DNA from 2 places in the Streptomyces sp. SAS_270 genome. Region 1 is predicted to be linked to the other one. Evidence: predicted binding sites of a transcription regulator. Region 1 holds the regulator's gene; the other holds the start of a gene.
What was found. The regulator HrcA, encoded in region 1, represses chaperone genes, less so after heat shock. The targets are predictions, from matches to a motif close to TTNGCACTCNGNNNNNCNGAGTGCNAA.

Region 1 (7,366 bases):
CCCCGGCGTGAGCAGCGCCCTCGTGTACGAGCCGCTCGACAAGGGCGGCCCCAGCGGCGACTTCTACGACCTGTTCCCGGCCGGGGACGGCCGCTGGTGCTTCGCCGTGGGCGACGTCCAGGGCAAGGGGCCCGAGGCGGCCGTCGTGATCGGACTGGCCCGGCCCTGGCTGCGGCTGCTGGCCCGCGAGGGGTACGACGTCCCCGACGTCCTCGACCGCCTCAACCAGCTCCTGCTCGACGACGCCACCGAGGCGGCGGACGCCGCGGCCCGCGCCCTCGTCGCCACCGGCGGCCCCGGGCTCGCCGCCGACGAGGGCCCGCAGACCCGCTTCCTCTCCCTCCTCTACGGCGAACTGGTGCCCTTCGACGGCGGAGTGCACTGCACCCTGGCCTCCGCCGGGCACCCGCTGCCGCTGCTCCTCGGCCCCACCGGCGAGGTGCGCGAGGTGGCAAGACCGCAGACGCTCCTCGGCGTCGTCGAGGACGCGACCTACACCGCCGAGACCTTCGAGCTGTACCCCGGCGACAGCGTGCTGTGCGTCACGGACGGCGTGACGGAGCGGCGCTCGGGCCACCGCCAGTTCGACGACGACGAAGGCCTCGCGCAGGCCCTCACCGGCTGCGCCGGGCTGAGCGCCGAGCTGATAGCGGAACGCATCCGCCGGCTGGTGCACGAGTTCGGCGAGAAGCCGCCGGAGGACGACCTGGCACTGCTGGTGCTGCAGGCGGAGTAAGAGGGCGTACGGCGCATGTCCGCCCGTGCGGGACAATGGAAGGCATGCCTTCCGCACTCCCCGACGGTGAGCCCGTCCCCGACGACGGCGCGCTGCCCGCGCACGCCCTGGCCGGCGCGGCCGACCGCCCCCTCGGGTTCTATCTGCACGTCCCGTACTGCGCGACCCGCTGCGGCTACTGCGACTTCAACACCTACACGGCGACCGAGCTGCGAGGCACCGGAGGCGTCCTCGCCTCCCGCGACAACTACGCGTCGACCCTGATCGACGAGGTCCGCCTCGCCCGCAAGGTCCTCGGCGACGACCCGCGCCCGGTGCGCACGGTCTTCGTCGGAGGCGGTACGCCCACGCTGCTGGCCGCCGACGATCTCGTACGGATGCTGGGGGCGATCCGCGACGAGTTCGGCCTGGCGCCCGACGCGGAGGTCACGACGGAGGCGAACCCGGAGTCGGTCGACCCCGCCTACCTGGCCACCCTCCGGGCCGGCGGCTTCAACCGGATCTCCTTCGGCATGCAGAGCGCCCGGCAGCACGTCCTGAAGGTCCTGGACCGCACCCACACCCCCGGCCGCCCCGAGGCGTGCGTCGCCGAGGCCCGCGCGGCCGGCTTCGAGCATGTGAACCTCGACCTGATCTACGGCACGCCGGGGGAGACGGACGACGACTGGCGCGCCTCGCTCGACGCGGCGCTCGGCGCCGGGCCCGACCATGTCTCCGCGTACGCGCTGATCGTCGAGGAGGGCACGCAGCTCGCCCGGCGCATCCGGCGGGGCGAGGTTCCGATGACCGACGACGACGTCCACGCCGACCGCTACCTGATCGCCGACGAGGTGATGTCGGCGGCGGGCTTCGACTGGTACGAGGTCTCCAACTGGGCCACCTCCGAGGGGGCCCGCTGCCTGCACAACGAGCTGTACTGGCGGGGCGCCGACTGGTGGGGTGCGGGTCCCGGCGCCCACAGCCATGTGGGCGGGGTGCGGTGGTGGAACGTCAAGCATCCCGGGGCGTATGCCGGTGCGCTGGCCGCGGGGACGTCCCCCGGGGCGGGCCGTGAACTCCTCTCCGAGGAGGACCGCCGCGTGGAACGCATCCTCCTGGAGCTGCGGCTCCGCGACGGCTGTCCGCTGTCCCTGCTCCACCCGGCCGGTCTCGCCGCCTCCCGCCGGGCCCTGTCCGAGGGCCTCCTCGACCCCGTCCCCTACGACGCCGGTCGCGCCGTCCTCACCCTGCGCGGCCGCCTCCTCGCTGACGCGATCGTCCGAGACCTGGTGGACTGAGCGGCCCCCGGCACGCCGGTGGGTCACGCCATCCGGCGTTCACGGGGTGCCGCTGCGCCCACCCGTGCCGCTCCTGGCGGCACGATTGCCCGCAGTGACGCGGCTTCGCCGGCCCCTCGGCGTCACGCGCGCCCCCACGCGGCGACGGGAAAGACGTACCGGCACGGACCCGACCCCAACGCGCCCCCCTGCAAATGGCGCCCCGCCAGATCACGCCGTGACGAAGTCGATCAGTTCCTCCACCCTGCCCAGGAGTTCCGGCTCAAGGTCCTTGTAGGAGTGCACCCGGGACAGGATGTGCTGCCAGGCCGCGCCGGTGTTCTCGGGCCAGGCCAGGGCGCGGCACACGCCCGTCTTCCAGTCCTGGCCGCGCGGGACGCGGGGCCAGCCGGGGATGCCGACGGACGACGGCTTCACCGCCTCCCAGATGTCGATGTACGGGTGACCCACCACCAGGGCGTGCTCGCTCGTCACCGCTTCCGCGATGCGGGACTCCTTGGAGCCGGGCACCAGGTGGTCCACCAGGACCCCCAGCCGCGCGTCCGGCCCCGGAGCGAACTCCTCGACGATCGACGGCAGGTCGTCGACACCCTCCAGGTACTCCACGACCACGCCCTCGATGCGCAGGTCGTCGCCCCAGACCCGCTCGACCAGCTCGGCGTCGTGACGGCCCTCGACGTAGATCCGCCCGGCCCGCGCCACCCGGGCCCGCGCACCCGGCACGGCGACCGAACCGGACGCCGTGCGGGTGGGCCGCAGGGGACCGGCGGCGGGGCGGACGAGCGTGACCACCCGGCCCTCCAGGAGGAAGCCGCGCGGCTCCATCGGGAAGACCCGGTGCTTGCCGAAGCGGTCCTCCAGCGTCACCGTGCCCGCCTCGCAGCGGATCACCGCACCGCAGAAACCGGTACCGGGCTCCTCGACCACCAGTCCCGGGTCCGCCGGGACCTCGGGCACGGGCTTGGGCTTCTTCCAGGGCGGGGTCAGGTCCGGAGAGTACTGGCGCATTCGGATGACGATAGGAGAAGCGCCGCGCCGACGCCGTACACCCTCCTACGACACGCCGAAACGGGCCGCCAGCGAGTCCCGCTGCGCCCGGACGAACGCCGCATTCACCGCGGCTCCGTGGCCGGGCACGTACACCGCGTCCTCGCCGCCCAGGTCGAGCAGCCGGTCCAGGGCCGCGGGCCAGTGGGAGGGGACGGCGTCCGGACCGGCCTGCGGCTCGCCGGACTCCTCGACGAGGTCGCCGCAGAAGACGACCTCCGGGGCGGAGGCCGTGGCCGGCACGAGGACCGCCAGGTCGTGGCAGGTGTGGCCCGGGCCGACGTTCGCCAGCAGCACCTGCAGACCGCCGCCCAGGTCGAGGGTCCACTCACCGGACACGACATGGCGGGGACGGGCGAGGAGATCGGCCGCCTCGGCGGCCGCCCGCGCGTCCAGCCCGTTGCGTACGGCGTCCGCGCGCAGTTCCTCCCGGTCGTGGGTGAGGACCGCGTCCACGCCCACCGCGCCGAACACCTCCACCCCCGCGAACGCCGCCGCGCCGAAGACGTGGTCGAAGTGCGGGTGGGTGAGCGCGAGGTGTGTCACACGGCGGTCGCCGCCCGGCGGACCCAGGAGCCGCTGCGCCTCGGCGCGCAGCCGCGCGCCCTCGCCCAGGCTCGACCCCGCGTCGATCAGCAGCGCCGCGCCCTCGCCGACCACCAGCCCGGCGGTGCAGTCCCACACGGGAAGCCGCCGCCGCCCGACCCGCGGCGACAGTTCCTCCCACCCCGCCTCTTCCCAAGTCACCTTCATACGCCGACGCTAGCGGCGAGGCGGGTACAGGCACGACATCGCAGGACAGGTCGGTACACGTCGGCATGACATGGCAGGGCCGCCCTTGCCGGGGCCGTACCCCACGGCCGTACACTGGGCCGGGGAACGCTGGCACTCGCATGCGCTGAGTGCCAGGCCAGGAGCAGCTGGAAGACCGCTGGAAGACCGCTGGAGGTGTGCGCGATGCTCAGTGACCGAAGGCTTGAGGTGCTGCGCGCCATCGTCCAGGACTATGTCGGGACCGAGGAGCCGGTCGGCTCCAAGGCGCTCACCGAGCGGCACAGCCTCGGGGTCTCGCCCGCGACCGTCCGCAACGACATGGCGGCCCTGGAGGACGAGGGGTACATCGCCCAGCCGCACACCAGCGCCGGGCGCATCCCCACGGACAAGGGCTATCGGCTCTTCGTCGACAAGCTCGCGGGCGTCAAGCCGATGACCGCACCCGAGCGTCGCGCGATCCAGAACTTCCTGGACGGCGCGGTCGACCTCGACGACGTCGTGGGCCGTACGGTGCGGCTGCTCGCGCAGCTCACCCGGCAGGTCGCCGTCGTGCAGTACCCCTCGCTGACCCGCTCGACGGTGCGGCACGTGGAGCTGCTCTCGCTGGCCCCCGCCCGTGTGATGCTGGTGCTGATCACGGACACCGGCCGGGTCGAGCAGCGCATGATCGACTGTCCGGCGCCGTTCGGGGAGACGTCGCTCGCGGATCTGCGGGCGCGGCTCAACGCCAGGGTCGCGGGCCGCCGCTTCGCGGACGTCCCGCAGCTCGTGCAGGACCTCCCCGACAGCTTCGAGGCGGAGGACCGGGGTACGGTCGCCACGGTGCTCTCCACTCTCCTGGAGACGCTTGTCGAGGAGACCGAGGAGCGGCTGATGATCGGCGGCACCGCCAATCTCACCCGCTTCGGACATGACTTTCCCCTCACTATCCGTCCGGTCCTCGAAGCGCTGGAGGAGCAGGTCGTGCTCCTCAAGTTGCTTGGTGAGGCGGGGGATTCGGGCATGACCGTACGGATCGGTCACGAGAACGCGTATGAGGGACTCAACTCCACGTCCGTGGTCTCGGTCGGCTACGGTTCGGGCGTCGAAGCAGTAGCGAAACTTGGCGTGGTCGGACCGACCCGCATGGATTACCCGGGAACGATGGGAGCGGTACGAGCGGTGGCACGGTACGTCGGACAGATCCTGGCGGAGTCGTAAGTGGCCACGGACTACTACGCCGTACTCGGCGTACGCCGCGACGCTTCCCAGGACGAGATCAAGAAGGCGTTCCGGAGGCTCGCCCGCGAGCTGCACCCGGACGTCAATCCCGATCCGAAGACGCAGGAGCGCTTCAAGGAGATCAACGCCGCCTACGAGGTGTTGTCGGACCCGCAGAAGAAGCAGGTCTACGACCTCGGCGGCGACCCGCTGTCCCAGTCGGGCGGCGGCGCGGGAGGCTTCGGAGCCGGCGGCTTCGGGAACTTCTCGGACATCATGGACGCGTTCTTCGGTACGGCGTCGCAGCGCGGGCCACGCTCGCGTACGCGCCGCGGCCAGGACGCCATGATCCGGCTGGAGATCGAGCTCGACGAGGCGGCCTTCGGCACCACGAAGGACATCCAGGTCGACACGGCCGTCGTCTGCACCACCTGCAGTGGTGAGGGCGCTGCGCCGGGGACCACGGCCCAGACGTGTGACATGTGCCGCGGCCGCGGTGAGGTGTCGCAGGTCACCCGGTCCTTCCTCGGCCAGGTCATGACGTCCCGCCCCTGCCCCCAGTGCCAGGGCTTCGGGACCGTCGTCCCGACCCCGTGCCCGGAGTGCGCGGGCGACGGGCGGGTGCGCTCGCGCCGGACCCTGACCGTGAAGATCCCGGCCGGTGTGGACAACGGCACGCGGATCCAGCTCGCGGGCGAGGGCGAGGTCGGCCCCGGCGGCGGTCCCGCCGGCGACCTGTACGTCGAGATCCACGAGCTGCCGCACTCCACGTTCCAGCGGCGCGGCGACGACCTGCACTGCACGGTCACCATCCCGATGACCGCGGCGTCGCTCGGCACGAAGGTGCCGCTGGAGACGCTCGACGGGATGGAGGAGGTCGACATCCGTCCCGGTACGCAGTCCGGGCAGTCGATCCCGCTGCACGGGCGCGGTGTCACGCACCTGCGGGGCGGCGGCCGCGGCGACCTCATCGTGCACGTCGAGGTCACCACGCCGACGAAGCTCGACGCCGAGCAGGAGCGGGTGCTGCGGGAGCTTGCGGTGCTGCGTGGCGAGGAACGGCCCACGGGGCAGTTCCAGCCGGGGCAGCAAGGGTTGTTCTCGCGGTTGAAGGACGCCTTCAACGGGCGCTGAGGCGAGTGGGCGGAGGTCAGGGCGGGAGTTTTTCGCCTCCTCCGCCCCTGCCCTTCCCGAACCTGGGGGCTGCGCCCCCAGACCCCACTTTCGCCCTGAACGGGCTCGTCCTCAAACGCCGGACGGGCTGGATGCTCCCCGCGGAAGGGTGGATTCGGACTTGTTCGGGGGACGTGACAACATGCGCTCATGTCCTCCGCACTGACCGATCTTTTCCCGCATCCGATCGTGCAGGCCCCCATGGCGGGCGGAGTCTCCGTCCCGCAGCTCGCCGCCGCTGTGTGCGAGGCCGGGGGGCTCGGGTTCCTGGCTGCCGGGTACAAGACCGCCGACGGTATGTACCAGGAGATCAAGCAGCTGCGCGGGCTCACGGGACGGCCTTTCGGGGTCAATCTGTTCATGCCGCAGCCCGAGTACGCGGACAAGGGCGCGATCGAGGTCTACGCCCACCAGCTGGCCGGTGAGGCCTCCTGGTACTCGACGGAGCTCGGCGACCCGGACAGCGGCCGCGACGACGGCTACGACGCCAAGCTCGCCGTCCTCCTCGACAACCCGGTGCCGGTGGCCTCCTTCCACTTCGGCTGCCCGAGCCGCGAGGTCCTGGACTCCCTCGCGCGCGCAGGCACGCTGACGCTGGTGACCGCGACGACGGTCGAGGAGGCCCTCGCGGTGGAGCGGGCGGGCGCCGCCGCCGTGATCGTGCAGGGCGTCGAGGCGGGCGGCCACCAGGGCACCCACCGTGACAACCCGGAGACCGACGGCACCGGCATCGGACTGCTCTCACTGATCGCGCAGGTCCGCGAGAGCGTGGGAATCCCGATCGTCGCGGCCGGCGGTTTGATGCGCGGCAGCCAGATCGCCGCCGTCCTCGCCGCGGGCGCGAGCGCGGCGCAGCTCGGCACCGCGTTCCTCGCCACCCCCGAGTCCGGCGCCAACACCCTGCACAAGCAGGCGCTGACCAATCCGCTCTTCGTCCGTACGGAGCTGACGCGCGCGTTCTCCGGGCGCCCGGCGCGCGGCCTGGTCAACCGCTTCATGCGCGAGCACGGCCCGTACGCGCCCGCCGCCTACCCCCAGGTCCACCACCTCACCTCCGCGCTGCGCAAGGCGGCCGCGAAGGCGGGCGACGCGCAGGGCATGGCGCTGTGGGCGGGACAGGGCCACCGCATGGCCCGCGCACTGCCCGCCGGACAGCTGG
Region 2 (7,366 bases), on a different contig from region 1:
GCGCACTACCTCGTCGGGCTGGAATGGCGCCAGGCACTCATCATCGGAGCGGTGGTGTCCTCCACGGACGCGGCGGCAGTCTTCTCGGTCCTGCGGAAAGTACCCCTCCCCGCGCGCGTGACGGGCGTCCTGGAGGCCGAGTCCGGCTTCAACGACGCTCCGGTGGTCATCCTGGTCGTCGCCTTCTCCGAGGTCGGTCCGGTGGAGCACTGGTATGTGCTGCTGGGCGAGATAGCCCTGGAGCTGGCCATCGGCGCGGCCCTCGGTCTCGCGGTCGGCTGGCTCGGCTCATGGGGGCTCAGACATGTGGCGCTGCCCGCCTCCGGCCTCTACCCGATCGCCGTGATGGCGATCGCGGTCACGGCCTACGCCGCCGGCGCCCTGGCACACGGCAGTGGCTTCCTCGCCGTGTACCTCGCGTCGATGGTGCTCGGCAACGCGAAACTCCCGCACTGGCCCGCCACCCGCGGCTTCGCCGAAGGGCTCGGCTGGATCGCCCAGATCGGCATGTTCGTCCTGCTCGGCCTGCTGGTCACACCGCACCAGATGGGCGACGACATCTGGCCCGCACTCCTCATAGGCCTGATCCTCACCATGGTGGCGCGACCGCTGAGCGTGCTGGTCGGCCTGCTGCCGTTCCGGCTGCCCTGGCAGGAGCAGACCCTGATGTCCTGGGCGGGCCTGCGCGGCGCCGTGCCCATCATCCTCGCGACGATCCCCATGGTCAGCGGCATCCAGGGAAGCGTGCGGATCTTCAACATCGTCTTCGTCCTGGTGGTCGTCTACACCTTCATCCAGGGGCCCACCCTGCCCTGGCTGGCCCGCAAACTGCGGCTGGGCGAGTCCACGGGGGCGGCCGACCTGGGAATCGAATCGGCGCCCCTGGAGCGGCTGCGCGGTCACCTGCTGTCCGTCGCGATCCCGAAGGGGTCGCGCATGCACGGCGTCGAGGTCCACGAGCTGCGCCTGCCCGCGGGCGCCGCCGTCACGCTCGTCGTACGCGGCGGAACGTCCTTCGTACCGCTGCCCACGACCGTGCTGCGGCGCGGCGACGAACTGCTCGTGGTGGCCACCGACCCGGTCCGGGACGCGGCGGAGAAGCGGCTGCGCGCCGTCGGCCAGGGCGGCAAACTGGCCGGCTGGCTGGGCACGGGCGACAACGGGCATTAACGGGCGATATCCCGTCGATATGCATTCGCAGGTGAGCGTCATCATGGTGCTCGTTTTCACAGGCACCGCATCGCCCGTCCCTGTAGGATGAAGGCAGACTTAGATCGAACCAACTCTGCCTGACGCAGAGCTGGCGCGACCGTATGGCGGTCGTGGCGCCCTCGCAGGGGGTGCCCGGCATCTACCGCAGTTCCGCGCAAGAGGACAGCTCTCGGCGCCCCCGCACGGGCGCGCTACCAGGCGGCAGAAAGGCACGGGCCGTGGCATCCACGGTCACCTCCGAGCCGTCGAAGACCTCGTCGGCTCCCGCCCGCCCGGGATACGGACAGCTGCTGCGCACCCGCGGCGCCTGGACGTTCCTGCTTCCCGGTTTCGCCGCACGCCAGCCGTTCGCGATGCTGACCATCTCGATCGTGCTCCTGGTGCAGCACACCACCGGTTCGTACGGCGCCGCAGGCGCCGTCGCCGCCGTCACCGGGGTCGCCATGGCCCTGTTCGCGCCCTACAGCGGCCGCCTGGCGGACCGCCACGGGCAGCGCGCCGTCCTGCTGCCGGGCGTCCTCGTACACTCCGTCTCCGGTCTCGCGCTGACCGCGCTGGCGCTCTCGGGCGCCCCCCTGTGGGCGCTGTTCGCGGCGGCCGTACCGACCGGCGCCTCGGTGCCGCAGGTCGGCCCCATGGTCCGCGCCCGCTGGGGCGTGAAGCTCCAGGGCTCACCCCTGATGACCACCGCGGCGGCCTTCGAGTCCGTCACGGACGAGCTGACCTTCGTGCTCGGCCCGCTGGTGGCGACCGCCCTGTGCACCACCGTGGACCCCTCCGCGGGCCTGCTGACCGAGTCCGCACTGACCCTGATCGGCGGACTTCTGTTCGCCGCACAGAAGAGCACCCAGCCTTCCGTCGCCCCCGCGACCCACGCGCGCGTGGAGCACGTTTCCGCGCTGCGCGTCCCCGGCATCCGCGTCCTGATCGTGACCTTCCTCGGCATCGGCTCCGTCTTCGGCGGCATGCAGGTCTCGCTCGCCGCCTTCGCCGAGTCGATCGGCGAACCCGGGCTGAACGGTGTCCTGTACGGCGTCTTCGCCGCGGGCAACATGCTCTCCGGTGTCGTCTGCGGCGCCGTCGCCTGGAAGATCGCCCCGCAGCGGCGGCTGCTCGTCGGGTACGCGGCCCTCGCGCTGACCGCCTCCGGGCTGTGGGCCGCCCACTCCGTGGTGGTGCTCGCCGGAATCGGCCTCCTGGTCGGCATGTGCATCGCTCCGGCCCTGATCACCGGCTACACGCTGGTCGAGGGCCTGGTGCCGGCGACCGCCCGCACCGAGGCCTTCACCTGGCTGACGGGCGCGGTCGCGCTCGGCCAGGCGGCGGCCGTCACGGTCGCCGGACAACTGGAGGACCGCCTCTGGGACGGTGCAGGTTTCCTGGTGCCGATGGCCGGTACGGCACTGGCTCTGGCGACCCTGGTGACCTTGCGCTCGCACCTCGCGCCGCCGCGCGCGACCAGAGTGGTCACGCGCGGCGTGGCCCATCGCGAGCCTGTCGCGATCGGTGAGATGTGACGTGTCGAATATTCCGTTTCCGCAGGAATACGTCACTGTGACTCCGCCGCAAAGCGGCTTCTCACTTGGGCACAAGGCCCTCATGACGGTCAAGCCCTGACCGCCGCCCGCGGGCAGGTGACGCACGTTACTCCATTTGCTGGCCGCACAGGTTAATATGGACGATCGTTAGCACTCACTGAGTGAGAGTGCCAGGAGGAAGACAAGTGCCGACCTACCAGTACCAGTGCACCGAGTGCGGCGAGGGCCTCGAGGCGGTGCAGAAGTTCACCGACGATGCCCTGACCGAGTGCCCCAACTGCGGTGGCCGCCTGAAGAAGGTGTTCTCGGCCGTCGGCATCGTCTTCAAGGGCTCCGGCTTCTACCGCAATGACAGCCGCGGCTCCTCGTCGAGCAGCTCGCCGGCGTCGAAGCCGTCGACGTCCGCGTCGCCGAGCTCTTCGTCGTCGACTTCCACGTCCTCGTCGAGCTCCTCGTCCTCCTCGGACGCGAAGTCGTCGGGCAGCGGCTCGTCCAGCAGCAGCAGCAGCTCCGCCGCGTAAGGCTCACTTCTTACGGGACCCTGTCGTCATACGACGACGGGGTCTTCGGCGTTCCCCGGCCCGGCTAGGGTGCGGTCCATGGCGAACACGGAGAATCCTCAGGGCCCGGCCGGGGCGAAGACGCAGGCCAGGGCCGAGATCGGTGTCATCGGCGGCTCGGGCCTCTACTCCTTCCTCGACGACGTCACCGAGATACAGGTCGACACCCCTTACGGACCGCCCAGCGACTCCCTGTTCCTCGGCGAGGTCGCCGGGCGACGGGTCGCCTTCCTCCCCCGGCACGGCCGCGGCCACCATCTGCCGCCGCACCGCATCAACTACCGGGCCAACCTGTGGGCGCTGCGCTCCGTCGGCGCCCGCCAGGTGCTCGGCCCCTGCGCGGTGGGCGGTCTGCGCCCCGACTACGGGCCGGGGACGCTGCTCGTTCCGGACCAGATGGTCGACCGTACGAAGGCACGGGCGCAGACGTACTTCGACGGGCACCCCCTGCCCGGTGGGGGCGTGCCGAACGTCGTGCACGTGTCGCTGGCCGACCCGTACTGCCCCGTCGGCCGCAAGGCCGCGCTGGAGGCCGCCCGCGGCCGGGACTGGGAGCCCGTGGACGGCGGCACGCTCGTGGTGGTGGAGGGGCCGCGCTTCTCGACCCGCGCCGAATCGCTGTGGCACCGGGCGCAGGGCTGGTCCGTGGTGGGCATGACCGGTCACCCCGAGGCGGCTCTCGCCCGTGAACTGGAGCTCTGCTACACGTCGTTGACCCTGGTCACCGACCTTGACGCGGGTGCCGAGACCGGCGAGGGCGTCTCGCACGACGAGGTGCTGAAGGTGTTCGCGGCGAACGTCGACCGGCTGCGCAGCGTGCTGTTCGACCTGGTGGCGGGGCTGCCGGCGAACGAGACGCGGGATTGTCCGTGCACCAGGGCGCTGGGCGGGATGGACCCGGGCTTCGAGCTGCCGTGACCCTCCGGCCGACCGCTCGCCACCACCGGTCGCCGGGGCGGAACTTCCCGTTCGGGTGAGGGAGTTGTCCACAACCCGCCAGTAACCCACCGGCCGCGGCGGGCTTCGCCGCAAGGCCTCATCGTGGGATCGCAAGCCGATCTCTCGTCGCAGGTGGTGGTCACCATGGCACAGCTCCCTTCCGCGGTCTCTCGCTCGGTCCCTCGCTCGGTCTCTCCTTCGGTACGCCCGCTGGGCACGGACGCTCCTCCCACGTGCGAGGTGCCGCACTTCGCCCCCGTGCGGGTGCGGGGCGGCGCGTATCTGCTGCGGCGTCTGCTGCGGCACCGGAGGCGAGCCGTGGCCGCGGGGCTCGCGGTCACGGCGGCCGCGCTGGTGGCGGCGGGCCCTCGTGACGCCGAGCGTGCACGAGGGCGTCCCGCGGCGGCACCGGCCTCCGCCTCCGCTCCTGCTTCAGCCCCTGCTTCTGTCTCCGGTTCTGTCTCCGGGCGCGAGCGGCGTGCGGTCGAGAGGGTGACGGCGCCGGTACGGATCGCCGACGCGGCCACCGTCCGGCTGCTGCGGCCGGGCGACCGGGTCGACGTGGTCGCCGCGGACAGCGGCGGTGCGGCGCGGGTGGTCGCGTCCGGTGCGCGGGTGACCGACGTGCCGGACATCGGTGCCACCGAGACGGGAGCGCTGCTCGTCCTGTCGGTCCCACGGGCCGCGGCCGCGCGGCTGGCCGGGGCGAGCGCGACCTCTCGGCTGGCGGTGACGCTGTGCTGAGCCTCCCAGGACGCACCACCGACCAGGTGTCAAGTCCCTCGTTGGAGCTACCCAATTGGACAGGCCCGGCAGACCCTGACGTAGGTTGCGGAGCTGTTTGTTCCACAACTTGTGCAGAGGGGCCTCTTGGTGAGCGAGAAGAAGCCAGGCGTCTGGGTGGGCTTCAAGACCTTCCTGACACGTGGGAACGTCGTCGATCTGGCAGTCGCCGTGGTCATCGGCGCCGCCTTCACGAATGTCGTCAACTCGGTGGTGAAGGGCATCATCAATCCACTGGTCGGCGCGTTCGGCACCAAGGATCTCGACAAGTACCGCTCGTGCCTGAAGTCGCCCTGCACGGTCGACAAGGCGACGGGTGCGGTCACGAGCGGCATCCCGATCATGTGGGGCACGGTCCTCAGCGCCACGCTCACGTTCCTGATCACCGCGGCCGTCGTCTACTTCCTGATGGTCCTGCCGATGTCCAAGTACCTGGCCCGGCAGACCGCCCGCCAGAAGGCGAAGGAGGGCACGCAGGAGATCATCGAGGTGTCCGAGCTGGAGGTCCTCAAGGAGATCCGCGACGCCCTGGTGGCGCAGCGCGGTTCGGGGCACAGCCGGGAGTAGCCGGCGCGTTGCCGCGCCTGGCACGGCACCTCGGGGCCCGGACACGGGGGTTCGGGGCCCTGGGGTGCCGGGCCCGGGCTCAGATGTGGTGGGGCGGCTTCTCGTCGAGGAAGCGCTTCAGGTCGGCCGCGCTGTCGCCGCCGGTGGTGGGCCGCTCGCCCCAGCCGTCGTCCGTGTCGTCTGAGGACTGCCGGTACAGCGGGTCGTCGAAGTCGAGCGCGTTCTTCGGGTCGCGCGGTTCGGGGGCGGGGGCGGTACTCATGCCCCCAGGGTACGCCGAGGGGCCGCCGCCCCCTGGTCCAGCTGGGGACCGGGTCGGCGCCGCACCACCGGGGGTCCCGGTCAGCGCTGCACCACCGGGGGTCCCGGCCGGCGCCGCGCCACCGGGGGTCCCGGCCGGCACCGCACCGCCGGCGCACGGGGAGCCGGTCCGCCGCATCGGCCCACGCCCGCGCCCGCCCCGTCGTCTTCGGGTGCCGAGCCGTCTCCCGGGCCCGGGAGTTTCTGATGTGCTTGGCCGTATGACGTCCACTTCCCCATCAGAAGCCGCTTCCACGCCACAGCCGGTCCCGCGCGGACCGCTGCGCACCATGACCGCACGCGGTCGGGACGAGGAACACCGGGTCGCGTCGCCGCTGGAACTCTTCTTCGACCTCTGTTTCGTGGTGGCCATCGCCCAGGCCGGTGTCCAACTGGTGCACTCCGTGGCCGAGGGGCACGCGGGTGAGGGCGTCCTCAACTACGCGATGGTCTTCTTCTCCATCTGGTGGGCGTGGATGAACTTCACGTGGTTCGCCTCCGCGTACGACAACGACGACGCGCTGTACCGGGTCGTCACCCTGGTCCAGATCGCCGGAGTCCTGGTGCTCGCCGCCGGGGTGACGCGGGCGTTCGAGGACCACGCGTTCCTGCTCGTCTGGCTCGGTTACGTGATCATGCGGTTCGCGATGATCGCGCAGTGGCTGCGGGCGTCACGCGCGGCCGAGGGCAGTGAGAGAACCACGGCGCTGCGGTATGCGGGCGGTGTGCTGCTGTGCCAGGTCGGCTGGGTGGGTTTGTTCCTGCCGGAGCCCGCCCTTCCCTGGGTGTTCCTGGTGATGGTGGCCGCCGAGCTGTGCGTCCCGCTGTACGCGGAGAAGAGCTTCACCACGTCCTGGCACCCGCACCACATCTCCGAGCGGTACGGGCTGTTCACGATCATCGTGCTGGGCGAGACGATCGCCGCCGCCACGGTCGCCGTGAAGTCGGCCATGGACGAGCAGGAGGCCCTGGGCGAGTTGCTGCCGATCGCCGCGGGCGGGCTGCTGATCGTCTTCTCCGCGTGGTGGATCTACTTCGCGGTCCCCATCCACGGTCGGCTGCGCTCCAACGGGCAGGCCTTCCTGTGGGGTTACGGCCACTACGTGATCTTCGCGTCGGCGGCGGCGATCGGTGCGGGCCTGGAGGTCGCGGTGGAGCAGGCGGTCGGCAAGGCGCACATCTCGACGCTTGCCGCGTCCGGCGCGGTGACCCTGCCGACGGCGCTGTACCTGCTGACGGTGTGGGCGTTGCATGCCCGCCACTTCAAGGTGGGCATCGCCCAGCAGCTCGTCCTTCCGGTGACCGCGCTGCTGGTCCTCGTGTGCACGTTCCTGGGCGACTGGGGAGTGCTCGCGGCCGGCATCGTGGCGGCGCTGGCGGTGGTGGCCGGGGTGACGCTGATCGGGCGGGCCCCGGAGCGGGGGGAGGCGGAGGCCGTCTAGCGAAGGAACACTGGGCGCATGACAG

Region 2: the regulator HrcA is predicted to act here: its motif matches at 2,898-2,924, upstream of ACN6LB_RS06130 (FmdB family zinc ribbon protein).

Annotation. Positions count from the first base shown of each region.
Region 1 is NZ_JBMNDS010000008.1:172,761-180,126, forward strand. Features, by position in the region: gene ACN6LB_RS08305 (SpoIIE family protein phosphatase) at 1-736, shown strand, start outside; gene hemW (radical SAM family heme chaperone HemW) at 781-2,013, shown strand; gene ACN6LB_RS08315 (DUF3097 domain-containing protein) at 2,224-3,021, opposite strand; gene ACN6LB_RS08320 (MBL fold metallo-hydrolase) at 3,067-3,813, opposite strand; gene hrcA (heat-inducible transcriptional repressor HrcA) at 4,018-5,034, shown strand; gene dnaJ (molecular chaperone DnaJ) at 5,035-6,168, shown strand; gene ACN6LB_RS08335 (nitronate monooxygenase) at 6,358-7,366, shown strand, end outside.
Region 2 is NZ_JBMNDS010000006.1:39,022-46,387, forward strand. Features, by position in the region: gene ACN6LB_RS06120 (potassium/proton antiporter) at 1-1,170, shown strand, start outside; gene ACN6LB_RS06125 (MFS transporter) at 1,431-2,729, shown strand; gene ACN6LB_RS06130 (FmdB family zinc ribbon protein) at 2,936-3,271, shown strand; gene ACN6LB_RS06135 (S-methyl-5'-thioadenosine phosphorylase) at 3,350-4,228, shown strand; gene ACN6LB_RS06140 (hypothetical protein) at 4,394-4,993, shown strand; gene ACN6LB_RS06145 (MscL family protein) at 5,123-5,599, shown strand; gene ACN6LB_RS06150 (hypothetical protein) at 5,679-5,861, opposite strand; gene ACN6LB_RS06155 (low temperature requirement protein A) at 6,121-7,341, shown strand; gene ACN6LB_RS06160 (P1 family peptidase) at 7,360-7,366, shown strand, end outside.